DNA from 4 places in the Paenibacillus sp. FSL R10-2771 genome. Region 1 is predicted to be linked to each of the others. Evidence: riboswitches for the same ligand, from Rfam matches in the RefSeq annotation. Region 1 holds a riboswitch; each other region holds the start of a gene.
The links. Region 1 has a riboswitch for cyclic di-GMP ahead of NSU14_RS26560 (PA14 domain-containing protein). Riboswitches for the same ligand answer to the same signal wherever they lie in the genome.

Region 1 (3,586 bases):
CATCGCACTGACAGCAGCTTATCTGTATTCGGTCGCCGGTGTTTCACCAAGCGAGACGGTAGCCATCCTGCCCGTCGATCCTTATGTGGAGTCGTCCTTCTTCGAAACCGTTCTGCAGCTGGAGAGCACGATGCTGGAGAGCGGCGCCAATCTGGCGCTGATGGGCGTAGTTCCGGAGCATGCCTCCGAGAAATACGGCTATATCATTCCTACCAGCGCCGAAGCGGGGGCGAGCGGGTATCTGCAGGTGAGCCACTTCCAGGAGAAGCCGGACCGCAAGCAGGCTGAGGAGCTGATCAGCCGGAACGCGCTCTGGAACTGCGGCGTGTTTGCTTTCCGTCTAGGTTATCTGCTGGATATTCTGCAGCGCAAAGGACTGCCGCTGAACTATGAGGAACTGCAGAAGCAGTATAAACTGCTGGCTTCCATCAGTTTTGATTACGAAGTGGTGGAAAAAGAAGAGAATATCGTGGTTCAGCCTTACGCCGGATTCTGGAAGGATCTGGGCACTTGGAACACGCTGACTGAAGAAATGACCAGCAATCATGTCGGCAAAGGCTTCGTCACTGCAGATTCCGAAGGCACCTGCCTGATCAACGAGCTGGACATTCCGATCACCGTGATCGGAGCGAAGGATCTGATTATCGCCGCCAGCCCGGACGGAATTCTGGTTACGCACAAGGCGGAGAGCCCGCGCATTAAAGAAGTGCTGAAATCTTTTGAACAAAGACCGATGTACGAAGAACGCCGCTGGGGCCACTACAAGGTAATTGATTATGTGAAATATGCGGAAGGCAATGAGGTGCTGACGAAGCGAATCTTTATCTCTGAAGGTAAAAATATCAGCTATCAGCTGCATCACAAACGCAGTGAAATCTGGACCATTGTCAGCGGTGAAGCCAGCATTGTGCTCAATGAGAAAATGCATAATGTGAAGGCGGGGGATGTCGTACGGATTCCGGAAGGCACCAAGCATGCGATCCTGGCATTGACAGATATGGAATTTATCGAAGTGCAGACCGGCTCTGAGCTGGTGGAGGAAGATAACATCCGAATCACCTTGGATTGGGAAGATATCGCCTTGCAGCAATTCATTTCATAGGTCTAATCTATCTATATAACCAATTGTTACAAATCCAAAACAGGTATTAAGAACCATTTATTAAGAAAATTTCATTTTTGCTCTAAATTAAAACTAAATAGGGACGATACTTACGGTAAGAGGGATTAATCCTTCCAATACGACAAAGGCAAACCTAATCGAAAGATAGGGACGCAAAGCTATAGGGCCTTCGCAAGAGTGGCAGCCTGGCTACCGAAAGGAAGATGGATTTTGATAACTTACCGTAAGTCTCGTTTGCTGTGCACTGTGCTGTCTCTGGCCCTTTTATTGACTGCAGTACCTCTGGGACTCGGCGGAATGCCTTCATCTGCAGAAGCTGCGTCTAGTTCCAAAGCGCCCATTAATCCGGAGGCTTCAACCGAAGCAGTCAGATTGCTGGATGATCTGTATTCTATCACTGGAAAAGGCATTATTACCGGCCAACATGACTATCTGGAAAGTCCGGACGAATTCAGCAACAAGCTGAAAGGAACCAGCGGACAATATGCTGCTCTTCACGGCTATGAACTGGGCGTAATCAGCGGGCAATCGGAAAGTACAGCAGCGGCGCAACGCAGAAATGTTGTGAACAGCGCGATCAACTGGTATAAGGGCGGCGGCATTGTAGCCATGACTTTTCATGAGAATCTGCCCGGTACCGCATACCTCTGGTCCAATGTTCAGAAACCGCTGAGCCAGGCGGAATTCAATAAATATATTACTCCGGGTACAACACAGTACACTGCATTGATTGCAGATCTGGACAAAGTGGCAGTTTCACTTAAAAGCCTGCGGGATGCTGGTGTTCCCGTACTCTGGAGACCTTACCACGAAATGAACGGTGACTGGTTCTGGTGGGGGAAGAAAAATAACTTTGCTGCGCTTTGGAATATTATGTATGACCGTTTCGTAAACGTTCATAAATTAAACAACCTGCTGTGGGTATGGAACCCCAATGCACCCAATGCCTGGTCTGATCCTTATGCGCTGACCTACCCGGGGGCTGACAAGGTGGATGTACTCGCGGCAGATATATATGAGAACGATTATATGAATAAATATCATGACAGCCTGCTCGCACTTGCGAATGGCAAACCGATTGCCATTGGCGAGAATGGACAAATGCCAAGCACAGCAAAGCTGCAACTCTCACAGAAAAATTGGGTATATATGATGAGCTGGGGAAAAATGCTGTATGAAACCAACACAGTTGCTACCATCAAAGGTTTCATGAGCGACAGCTATACTGTGACCCGGGACGATTATAAAGCAGGCACATTTGCTACGGCGACGCCGAAACCAACAGCAACGCCAACGCCGGAACCGACAGCAACGCCAGTACCAACAGCAACACCAACGCCGGTACCAACAGCAACACCAACGCCAGTACCAACAGCAACACCAACGCCGGTACCAACAGCAACACCAACGCCGGTACCGACAGCAACGCCAACGCCGGTACCAACAGCAACACCAACGCCGGTACCGACAGCAACGCCAACGCCAGTTCCAACAGCAACACCAGCGCCGGTACCGACAGCAACGCCAATACCGATACTGACGCCGCCCCCTGCTTCCAATGATTCTGTGACGGCCCCCGTCGTTCAGAATGGTCTTCAGGGAGAATACTACAAGAACATGACGCTTTCGGGCACTCCGGTTCTGGTCCGGAATGATGCGCTGCTGAACTTTAACTGGCGCCAGGCAGCGCCGGATGCCAAGCTTGGAGTGGATAGCTTCTCCATACGCTGGACGGGTCAGATCAAACCTTCTTTCAGTGAAACCTATCAGATTATCACTACATCCGATGATGGTATCCGCGTCTATATTGACGGCACAGCTGTAATCGACAGCTGGACCAAACAGAGCGGTACCGAGCGTACAGGAAGCATAAACCTGCAGGCAGGCCGGCTGTATGATATCAAAGTGGAGTATTACGAGAATGCCGGCGATGCCAATATCCGTCTGATGTGGCAGAGTCCAAGCCAGGCGAAGGCAACTGTCCCTACAAGTGCGTTATTTGTGAACACGGCTGCTTCTTCAGCCAGCAAAGCAGCTTTGGATGCTCCGGCTGTGACTGCAACACCAGTACCAACAGCAACGCCGTTACCAGTATCAACACCAACACCGGTGCCAACAGCAACGCCGACAGCGGCACCAACGCCGACAGTGGCACCAACGCCGACAGCGGCACCAACGCCAACAGCGGCACCAACGCCAACAGCGGCACCAACGCCGACAGCGGCACCAACGCCGACAGCGGCACCAACGCCAACAGCGGTACCGACGCCGGCAGAAGCTCCATTACCGGAGAATCTTACGGCCGAGGCTCCTGCGGCGAATGGGCTGGTTGCGGAATATTTCAATAATATGACGTTGTCTGGTGCTCCGGCAGTGGTACGTACCGATGCAGTGCTTGACTTCAACTGGCGTCAAGGCACGCCGGATGCCGCAATCGGCATAGATTTCTTCTCTGTACGCTGG
Region 2 (3,586 bases), 780 kb from region 1:
ATCTGTATATGCATTCCTGATCACCGATCTTAAAAAAACATAATATACTCGAGGAGGAAATTAATTATGGGTATCAAAAAAACATTGGGTCTTGGCGTAGCATCGGCAGCACTGGGATTGTCTTTAATCGGAGGGGGCACCTTCGCTTACTTCAGCTCCACAGCAACCAGCACGGCAACCTTCGCGGCAGGCACGCTGAAGCTCGGCTCTTCCTTTAATACACCTGTTGCCCTGACCAATCTGAAACCGGGTGATTACACCGTACGCACGTTCACCTTGTCCAATGACGGCACCCTGGATATCAAACTCCTAACGCTGGCCACCAGCTACACTGTAACTGATGCGAAGGGCGATAATGCCGGCCAGGATCTTGGAGATCACTTCAAAATCAAACTTCTCGACAGCTCTTATACCAGCGGTCCGCTTGCCGGCCATGTGCTGTCCGAGATCTCCCTGAAGGACCTGAAGAACACTTCCAGCTATGATCTCGTAACGGCGGGTGTACTGCCGGGAGGCATCGCCGCTACCCAAACCAAAACCTTCAAGATTGCTTTCGAATTCGTTGACAATACCCAGGATCAGAATATCTTCCAGGGTGACGGCTTGGCGCTGAACTGGACATTCAATGCTACGCAAGGTTTGGGAGAAGCCAAATAAGGCTATTAAATTATATACACAAAACGGCATATCCTCCCTCATCCGGGCTGGATATGCCGTTTTGTCTCTCCCCGCCAGCTTCTGGCAGGAACAAGGGTTTTTGTCCGTTTTGCGAATTTTTGTTATACTGATAACAAAAAGTACGGAGGGCGTTGTAATCGTGTCAGATAATATGGGAAGCCGCATCCATAGGCTCCGGCTGGAGAAGGGTTATTCTTTATCCGAGCTTGCGGATAAGGCTGACGTGGCGAAATCATACTTAAGTAATGTCGAACGGAATATCCAATCCAACCCCTCCATTCAATTTATCGAAAAAATTGCCGATGCACTCCAAGTATCCATTCACGTATTACTGTATGGCGGAATTGCAGAAACTGCAGAGCCGGTTCTCGATGGAGAATGGTTCAGGCTGGTTCAGGATGCGATGGCCTCTGGTATAAGCAAACGTGAATTCAAGGAGTTTCTCGATTATCAGAAATGGCGGCTGGAGCAGAAGGATAACTGAAATACCCCACAAAGTGAGGCAGCAGCCTCGATGATTACCCAGGTACTTTGCGGGGACCCCGAAACAACATGTAAATTCCAACAGAAGAGGGCACAGCGTGTACACCGCTGTGCCCTCTTCTGTATGTATCCGTACAATGCTGAATGCCCTACATCGCCTGGAGTGCTTTTTCAGTAAAAAAACGCCGAATCTCGTCTGCCTGGATGCCAGCCTGCTTAGCAGACATTAGCAAATGCACCCATTCTAAATCCAGATCAACTGCCTGCAGTTCGTCATTCCCCTGGTTGGACTTATCCAAGAAATCTCCTCCTAGAATTTTCGCGTCCCCAGGCAGTCCGGCCATCATAGTATTTCTACTTTAGATCCGAGACTTTGTGCCCCTGTCTTTCGGCAGGTTTACCCTTTACTGGACCCTTTACATGAAAGGATCTGAAAAGAATCGATGAAACCGTTCTCCGCAATAACATTATACAAGATCTTACATGAAAAGTGTGTCGTTTTCTGGAATTTTTTTATGTTAAATCGTGAAGACCCTTAGCTAAAATTGCCAATAGCTTGTATAAATAATTCCAATTCATCTTCAATCGGTCCAAATTAGTTTAAATATACTAAATAGATATTAATCCCGTAACACAATATAGAAACAATTACCCATTTCTATGATTTACAACCACCTAAATCCCTTAATTTTTATTAATTTTAACGATATTTTATTTTTCCGGCTTCACCCGGAAAATTTATGATTGTTCCGTATGAATCCCCCGCTGAATCATACCGTTTTGCGAACGGATTGCACGAAAGTATGAATTGATTACCCTGCCGGAAAGTAGCACAATAAGATGAGAATGAAACCGCAAACATCGCAGCTCCGCTAAGCGGTGTTCCTAATATACCGCATGTGGAGTTTATCCGTTAGGAGGACCTACTCATGGCCGTCAAAGAGCCCTATAACGAATCTGTCTGGAGCAAGTATTACGGTCCCAATCTGGGCTACATTCAGGAGAAATACGAGCAGTTTGTCAAGGACCCCACTTCCGTAGAGCATCATTACCGCGACCTCTTCACAGTATCCGGCCCGCCTCCCCTGGCTCCGGATGCCGTCAAGACGCCTCCCCCCGCCATCTCAGGAGATACAGAGTGGCTCAGGAAAGCCGTTAAAGCTTCCAAGCTAATGGCTAACATCCGAATATACGGCCATATGGCTGCCGATATCGATCCGCTGGAGCGGAGCACCAACCCGATGGCGAAATGGCTGGAGATCGAGACCTATGAGCTGACGCGCGAAGATCTGAATGCCCTGCCGGCTTCATTGATCTGGGAGAATGCCCCTGAGGGCGTGCATACCGCTATGGATGCCGTTCACAGAATGCGCCAGGCCTACACACAGACCATTGCCTATGAATTCGGGCATGTGCATGACGAGCGTGAGCTGCGCTGGCTCAACAGCCAGGCGGAATCCACAACGTCGCCTGCTCCACTGAACCATGCGGAACGCAAAGAGCTGCTGAAACGCCTGATTCAGGTAGAGCAGTTCGAGACCTTCCTGCATAAGACCTTCGTCGGCCAGAAGCGCTTCAGCCTGGAGGGCAATGATGCCCTCGTGCCTATGCTGGATGAAATTGTCCGCGCTGCCGCACATGACGGCGCAGAGCATATCCTGATGGGTATGGCCCACCGCGGAAGACTTAATGTGCTTGCCCACATTCTGGGCAAACCTTATGATATTATTTTCTCGGAATTCCATCATTCGCCGAACAAGGAGCTCTTCCCGTCCGAAGGCTCCATGGGTGTCACCTATGGCTGGAGCGGGGATGTGAAATACCATCTAGGCGCCGACCGCGCCGTCCGCGAAGGCGAAACTGTGCGTACCCGCATCACGCTTGCGAACAACCCGAGCCATCTCGAGTTCGTGAATCCGGTCGTTGAAGGCTTCACGCGTGCAGCCCAGGAGGAACGGGGCACCCCAGGCCTGCCTAAGCTGAATACGGACAAAGCCATGGCCGTGCTTATGCATGGCGATGCCGCCTTCCCTGGTGAAGGCATTGTTGCGGAAACACTTAATATCGGCAAATTGCAAGGTTATCAGAATGGCGGCACTGTGCATATTATCGTCAATAACCGGATCGGCTTCACCACCGAAAGTGAAGATTCCCGCTCCACGCATTACGCCAGTGATCTGGCGAAGGGCTATGAGATCCCGGTAGTGCATGTCAATGCCGACGACCCCGAAGCCTGTATTGCTGCCGTCCGTATGGCCAGCGCTTACCGCCATTTGTTCAAGAAGGATTTCCTGATTGATCTGATCGGGTACCGCCGGCACGGCCATAATGAGATGGATGATCCGGAAACCACCCAGCCGGTGGTTTATGGCAAGGTCCGCAACCACCCTACCGTCTACCGCGTTTATGCGGAACGCCTGCAGCG
Region 3 (3,586 bases), 1.6 Mb from region 1:
ACCGGTTCCCTCCTTAATTCAAGTACTCATTGGTGAACAATGAGCCAATGTCCTGCTGCTTTTTCACAAAGTCCAGATCGATAAGATTCTGCTGCAGCGTCCCCCACGCCGCCTCATCCATCGAGCCGAGCGGAAGCTTCTCCGGCTCCAGCAGCGGAATGCTGGCCTTCATCATGCTGATTTCATGCGCAAGATCAAGCTTTTCTCCGTATTTCAGGCCGAATTCTGCCGCTTCCTCAGGATGCTCCATCGCATAATCCCAGCCCTTCATGGAGGCCTGTACGAAACTCCGGACCATTTCCGGATCCTTCTCAATCACGGACTCCGTGGTAAACAGGGTGTCGGCATAGAAATTGATGCCATAGTCGTTCGGGTCGATAATATTGACTTCCTTGCCCTGCTCCTGCACAGCCAGCACCTCATTAATTACATATCCGGGCCATGCCTTGACCTGGCCGGTCAATAAGGGGCTGAGATCATATTTGATCGGCATCTCTTCGATTTGCGAGGTTTCGATGCCCGCGCTTTTCTCCATAGCACGGAAGGTCAGCTCTTCATTGCCGCCGAGCTTGATGCCCACCTTTTGGCCGACAAGATCTTCCATTGTGGTGATACCGGATTCTTTAAGCGTGAACATTACGAACGGGGTTTTGCGGTATATCGCAGATAACGCCTTAACCGGTACGCCTTTTTCTCTGGCAATAATGATCTGGTCAGCACCGGTTACCCCGAACTCCTCACTGCCCGAAGCGACCATCTGTACCGCCGGAAAATCCGAGCCTCCCGGCCGAATCTCCACATCAAGCCCCGCTTCCTTATAGAAGCCCTTTTCAACTGCGGTATAGAACCCGGCAAACTGCGCCTGATGAATCCACTTCAACCTCAGAACAACCTTCTTAAGCTCACCGGAGCCTTCCGCCCCCTGTCCCTCAGCCTTGCCGGTATCCGAATTGTTGCCGCAGGCTGTAATGAGCAGCATTAGTGAAGTGAGCAGGATAAGCGCTTTGGTTCTGGACTTGTTCCACATGGTGATTCCCCCGTTATGATGTTATTTGGAATACTGGTCATTCGTAATTCGTATTTAGAATTGCTCCAGCGCCTTCAGCACCGCTTGCGAATCACTCACACTGCCGAAGACACCGCCCTGCATTTTGACCATATTGAGCGCTGCCAGGTGATTGGCATAATCCGTAGCACCCGTGCAATCCTCCAGGATCAGACATTCATAACCGCGGTCATTGGCTTCGCGCATCGTCGTGTGTACACAGACATCCGTCGTGATTCCGGTCAGAATCAGATGGGTAATCCCTTTATTCTTCAATATTAAATCCAGGTCCGTAGCATAAAAGCTGCCTTTACCCGGCTTGTCAATAATGTGCTCTCCCGGTATAGGTGCCAGTTCATCAATGATCTGCCAGCCGCGCTCGCCCCGTACGAGAATCCGTCCCGCCGGTCCTTCCGAGCCGATCTCAGCACCGATCTGTCTGCTCCGCCACCGTTTATTCGCCGGCAGATCGGACAGATCCGGCTTATGGCCTTCCCGGGTATGGATAACGGTGAATCCGTTAATTTCCCGGATGCGTGCCAGCAGCCGCCCAATCGGCTGAATCGCTCTGGATGTTAATGAGAGGTCGTAGCCCATTCGCTCCACGTAACCGCCTTTGCCGCAAAAATCCGTCTGCATATCGATAATCATCAGTGCCGTCTTCGCCGGATCAAGGACTCCGTCATAGGGCCAGGTGTAAGGTGCTGCTGTAATCTGCATGGTTCATGCTCCCCTTCCAGAATTCAATGCATGTATTTAATGTTATGTTTATTAACATTAATTTTATATTTCCTGCTGTTTGTTAGATTATATTACAACAAATTTGCAATGTCTTCGTTTTTATTACGAAATAATGCGCTAATTGTTTGTGTTATTCTACATATATAACATAAACATTACATATAAACCCCGGATTAACCCTATTCATATATTAAAAAAAGCCGCCCAACGCAGGCAGCCTCAGCAGCAGTCCGTTCTCCAGCTCAAAGATCCGGCTGTTCTTGCAGAGCAGACTCCTCCCATAAGCTGTAAGCGCTGGGAAACCAGTTTTTCAAGCAATATAGAGCTGCACATTTCAAGATTATTAATAAATTGGCAGAATACAGTTGAAAAATAGCTCCTTAAGTACTAGAATTAAGCTTGTTTGCAGAAGTTCCTGCAGCGCAGGAACCAGTTATGACCTTTTTTGTCGATTACAGTCGATTGAAATCGCCTCATGCTGAGTGTATATCATTGATCTATTTCTAAAGGCAAACTTCCTGAAAGGGTAGGACGCAAAGCAATGGGCCTAAGAATGCTGAGAATCCGCGTTTATGGTCGCCAGGCTGCCAATAGAGACCACGTAAGCCATCAGTCACCGGGAGATCCCCCAGGCTTTATGATGCTCTTTTCTGTACGAATGCCATTGATTATACGAAAAAGCGAGGTTAAGATAATGCCGCAGCAATTCATCGAACCAACCCGATATGATTTCGTGGAATCCTTGATGCTTGAACGGACCGGATTCCTGGATTCTTTCTCTGTGGAGGGCCGGACTTCCGGCGGGATGAATGGAGATAAGGATGGAATTATCCTTGTGCAGAATAATCAGATCTTCATTACTCCCCCGCTCTCTGGCGGCAAGCCCGCCCGGATCTCCGCTGTTCATCCTGTAGTGCTGAAGATCAACTGGAAGACCGTTACAGAGCCTACTGAGGTAACCTCAGCGGATCATATTACCTGGGAAATTTGCGAGAAGCCACAGTATCAGATTACGGTTTCACCTGACAAGCTCAAAGTGCATTTCACCTTGTACCGTGCAGAGAAGTACGCCTGGAATCTGGTCAATTGCCCGGCTTCCTTCGAAGCCGCAGTCCGGGCTGAGCCTAACCGGGCGATGCTGCTGTCCACGCTCACCATAGAACAGATTCTTTCTTCGCTGGATAACCGCTCCATTCTGCGGAATCTGAATATCCCGGCCCTATACGCCGAACTGAACAACCCTACATATCTCCCTGTCTGTATCGCAGAAGGGAGAGCCCCGCTGCCCGGCAAGAAATCAAGGCTGCAGCTATCCCTCCCGGAGCATACGCTCACAGGCAATGGAATGCTCCGGGAGGGACGAACTGCGGAAGCTGCAGATTCCTTAGATTATCTGCGGTTTCCGGGAGCCCCCTTCGCCAGAGAGGGAGAGGTATTCGCCCGCAAGCTGCCGCCCGAAGAGGGAATTCCCGGATTCGACGTAGAAGGAGGCATCTTGCCTCCACCTCCACCGCAGGATATTTATTTCGCAGCCGGAGACAATGCACGGCTGCTTCCAAACGGGGAGATCGCGGCTCTGCGTACGGGCAGACCCCGCATCTGCGGAGACTCCGGCAGCGTCACAACCTGCGATTTCCCGGACCTATGCCTCATCACCAAGGAAATGGCGGCAACAGCCCGTGAGATTATGTTTGCAGGTGACATCGTCGTACCCTCAGATATTGAAGGCCCTATGTGTATTGAGGCGTTAGGGAATGTGTATATCTACGGCAACGTCTGCCAATCTACAATTACGGCTAC
Region 4 (3,586 bases), 490 kb from region 1:
TACGGCTGGTATGGATTATGCCGAAGGCCAGGCAGTCGTGGTGATTGACGCAGACCTCCAGGATCCTCCTGAGGTTATTCTGCAGATGATTGCCAAGTGGAAAGAGGGCTACGAAGTCGTGTATGCCAAGCGGTTGAAGCGTCACGGGGAGACTTTCTTCAAGAAAGTCACCGCTAAGATCTTTTACCGCCTACTCAGCAGTATGACCAGTGTTGAAATCCCTACCGATACCGGGGACTTCCGGCTGATCGACCGTAAAGTCTGTGATGTGCTGCGCGGTTTGAAGGAGAAGAACCGGTATGTCCGGGGTCTGGTAAGCTGGGTAGGCTTCCGGCAGACCATGGTAGAATATGTGCGGGAGGAGCGCTTTGCCGGGGAAACGAAATATCCGCTCAAGAAAATGATCCGGTTTGCGCTCGACGGCATCACCTCCTTTTCCCACAAACCGCTCAAAATCGCATCCTATATCGGATTCTTTCTGTCCTTTTCCAGCTTCATCTATCTGTTCCTGGTATTGTTCCAAAAAATCTTTACCTCCTGGACCGTACCCGGATGGGCATCTATAGTCGGCGTGAACCTGCTCTTCAACGGGATTGTGCTGATGCTGCTGGGGGTAATTGGTGAGTATATCGGACGGATCTATGATGAGTCGAAGGACAGACCGCTCTATATTGTACGTGAGACCAAAGGCTATCCGGATGCGGAAATAGAAGACACGCGGAAGGAAAGCGATTATGCCAGATAAGAAATGGAGTGCGGGGTTCATCCAGTTCCTGAAATTCAATGCGGTAGGCCTGCTGAATACACTGATTGATTTTGCTGTATTCACACTGCTGCATTCCCTTGGGATGATCAACACCCCTGCGCAGATTATTTCCTACAGCGCCGGTACGGCCAACAGCTTCTTCTGGAACAAAAAGGTAACCTTCCGTGATCGGGACAGAGGCAATAAAGAGGGCTTCGACCGGATGCAGCTGATCAGGTTTATCGTGCTGAATCTGTTGGTGCTGGGTATATCGGTGCTGCTGATTCATATATTGACCGATTCTCTCGGTATTCAAGTGCTGGTCGCCAAAGTGCTGGTCACATTTGTTACGGTGATCATTAATTTCTTCGGAAGCCGGAAATGGGTATTCTGATAATTAAGAAGCATTGCTTCTTAATTATTCCGGAAGGGTAACATCTATTCTATATTACGGAGGCGATTGTCATGCGGAAATTATCCTATTTGATTATACTTGCCGGGGTGCTTATTATGCTCTATCCCAAAGGAAGCGAATGGTACAATGACCGTCAGCAGCAAAAGCTGCTGGAAGAGGCTGAACAGGCCTACAGTGAAATCGTTCCGTCTGCGTCAGCTCCGGCCAGTGCTGATCTAAGTAAGCCTTACGCGGAAGTAACCCAGCTGCTGGCGGATGAGTCGGCTGCGGAAGAGCCAGAACCCTCTGCTGCGCCTGAGATTGAAGTCGGAGGCAAGGTGATGGCAATCATCGAAATCGACAAAATAGATCTGAAGCTGCCTGTCCTGGAAGGCGCCACCAAGGCGAATATGAAGCATGCTGCTGCGCATATGAAGGAGACGGCTCCGCTTGGCTCTGCTGGGAATGCTGCAATTGCAGCGCATAGATCAAGAACTACGGGAAGGCTATTCAACAGATTGAATGAAGTTGGAGTCGGGGACACTATTTCCGTTACAACCGGCAAGCAGGCATACAATTATGTAGTTTATGATGTGACTATTGTGGAACCAACCGATGTATCCGTATTGAAAGGGAATAAGGATGACAAGATTCTAACACTCATTACTTGTGATCCGCTGGTGAATCCAACGCATAGACTTATCATTCACGCAAAGTTATCGTGATGTTTGTAGAATAATGACGGAAAAACTTAAAATACTTAAAATTTTTATTTGTTTTCGCGGAAATCTAGTGATTTAGGTCTTGATAATAGAAATAGATATGGTAAGATATAACTATACAAAGCTAATACACGATAAACGGCAAACCTATCGAAAGGTAGGGACGCAAAGCTAGAGGGCCTTCCCGTAAGGATGGCAGCCAGCTACCGAATGAAGAGGCTTTTTTGTTTGTTCTTATTGTGAATCTAGCATTTTATGGTAGAAGCAAGGACAGATAAAGCTTATACGATAACGGCAAACCTATCGAAAGGTAGGGACGCAAAGCTAAAGGGCCTTCCCGTAAGGATGGCAGCCAGCTACCGAAAGGGGTTTTATCCAATGAAGAAGTTCTATTTAATGTTGGTTACACTATTCGTAGTGGTTACGTCGGTGCAGACAGGTACAGCTCAAGCTGCTAATGCAGATGCAAGCTGGTTGAACATAGGTCAACTTGATCAGGGTGTTATCGGAGTTTCTTATAATGTTCCTAAGGATAAGAAGATTAAGCTGATGATCACCAAAGATAATAACAGCTACACCTACAACTTATACACTTCCAAACCAACTGAAACATTCCCGCTTCAACAAGGTAACGGTTCATACAAGGTTTCCGTACTTGAGAACACTAACGGCAACAAATACAAAGTAATCTCTTCCGAGACGGTAGATCTTAGCCTGAGCAACGCCAACGCCGTATATCTGAGCTCCGTACAGAATGTTAAATGGAGTTCTTCCGATAAAGCAGTTCTGAAAGCAACACAGCTTACACAAGGTTTGACATCAGATGAAGACAAAGTGAAGGCTATCTATAATTATATCGTAGCCAATGTGAAATATGATTATTCCCTGGCTTCCAGTGTTACTACAGATTACATCCCTAACAACGACAGCACCTTGGCTACCAAGAAGGGGATCTGCTACGATTACGCTTCCTTGTTCGCTACTATGCTTCGCAGTGAAGGCATTCCTACCAAACTGGTTATGGGTAACACAAGTTATGTGACTTCTTACCACGCTTGGAATGAAGTGTTCCTTAATGGCAAATGGGTAACTATTGATACTACAGTTGATGCTGGACTTGCCAAGAACAGCAAAACAGCAGATCTGGTTAAAGTAGCAAGTAAATATACTGCAGCTAAGTTCTACTAAGAGCACAGATGCATTCATAGTTTCATTGAGGATAACCCGCTTAGTAATTAAGCGGGTTATTTTTATTTTGGAAAAGGTTGCTTTTTGGTAGAGAGATAGGGTATTATAAATAAGCGTTGTTGGAGCGGCAAACTTAATAAGAAATGGCTTAAATAAGTGATTTCAAAATAAAGCTTGCATTACTCGAATGAATGTGATATATTATAAGAGTTGCTGGTGACGCGATGAGCGGCGCTGACAACGAGCTTGATCTTTGAAAACTGAACAACGAGTGAGTATCGGAAATCACGAAAGTGACTTCCAAAAAAGAGAATGAAAATTCTCGTCAGATGTTTCAAAATGAGCAATCGCTCTTTCTAAATACAATTTGGAGAGTTTGATCCTGGCTCAGGACGAACGCTGGCGGCATGCCTAATACATGCAAGTCGAGCGGAGTTTGAATGGAAGCTTGCTTCCATTCATGCTTAGCGGCGGACGGGTGAGTAACACGTAGGCAACCTGCCCTCAAGACTGGGATAACTACCGGAAACGGTAGCT

Region 2: another riboswitch for cyclic di-GMP. It lies ahead of NSU14_RS29920 (anti-repressor SinI family protein); the one in region 1 lies ahead of NSU14_RS26560 (PA14 domain-containing protein).
Region 3: another riboswitch for cyclic di-GMP. It lies ahead of NSU14_RS33915 (flagellar assembly protein A); the one in region 1 lies ahead of NSU14_RS26560 (PA14 domain-containing protein).
Region 4: another riboswitch for cyclic di-GMP. It lies ahead of NSU14_RS28610 (transglutaminase-like domain-containing protein); the one in region 1 lies ahead of NSU14_RS26560 (PA14 domain-containing protein).

The regions. Positions count from the first base shown of each region.
Region 1 is NZ_JBBOBM010000001.1:6,158,556-6,162,141, reverse strand. Features, by position in the region: gene NSU14_RS26565 (sugar phosphate nucleotidyltransferase) at 1-1,102, shown strand, start outside; cyclic di-GMP riboswitch class I at 1,240-1,320, shown strand; gene NSU14_RS26560 (PA14 domain-containing protein) at 1,358-3,586, shown strand, end outside.
Region 2 is NZ_JBBOBM010000001.1:6,937,222-6,940,807, forward strand. Features, by position in the region: gene NSU14_RS29910 (TasA family protein) at 67-657, shown strand; gene NSU14_RS29915 (helix-turn-helix domain-containing protein) at 830-1,162, shown strand; gene NSU14_RS29920 (anti-repressor SinI family protein) at 1,311-1,460, opposite strand; cyclic di-GMP riboswitch class I at 1,489-1,573, opposite strand; gene NSU14_RS29925 (2-oxoglutarate dehydrogenase E1 component) at 2,091-3,586, shown strand, end outside.
Region 3 is NZ_JBBOBM010000001.1:7,797,452-7,801,037, reverse strand. Features, by position in the region: gene NSU14_RS33925 (ABC transporter substrate-binding protein) at 14-1,027, opposite strand; gene biuH (biuret amidohydrolase) at 1,082-1,765, opposite strand; cyclic di-GMP riboswitch class I at 2,285-2,378, shown strand; gene NSU14_RS33915 (flagellar assembly protein A) at 2,481-3,586, shown strand, end outside.
Region 4 is NZ_JBBOBM010000001.1:6,644,345-6,647,930, reverse strand. Features, by position in the region: gene NSU14_RS28625 (glycosyltransferase family 2 protein) at 1-745, shown strand, start outside; gene NSU14_RS28620 (GtrA family protein) at 735-1,139, shown strand; gene NSU14_RS28615 (class D sortase) at 1,211-1,864, shown strand; cyclic di-GMP riboswitch class I at 1,992-2,072, shown strand; cyclic di-GMP riboswitch class I at 2,145-2,225, shown strand; gene NSU14_RS28610 (transglutaminase-like domain-containing protein) at 2,258-3,049, shown strand; rRNA gene NSU14_RS28605 (16S ribosomal RNA) at 3,414-3,586, shown strand, end outside.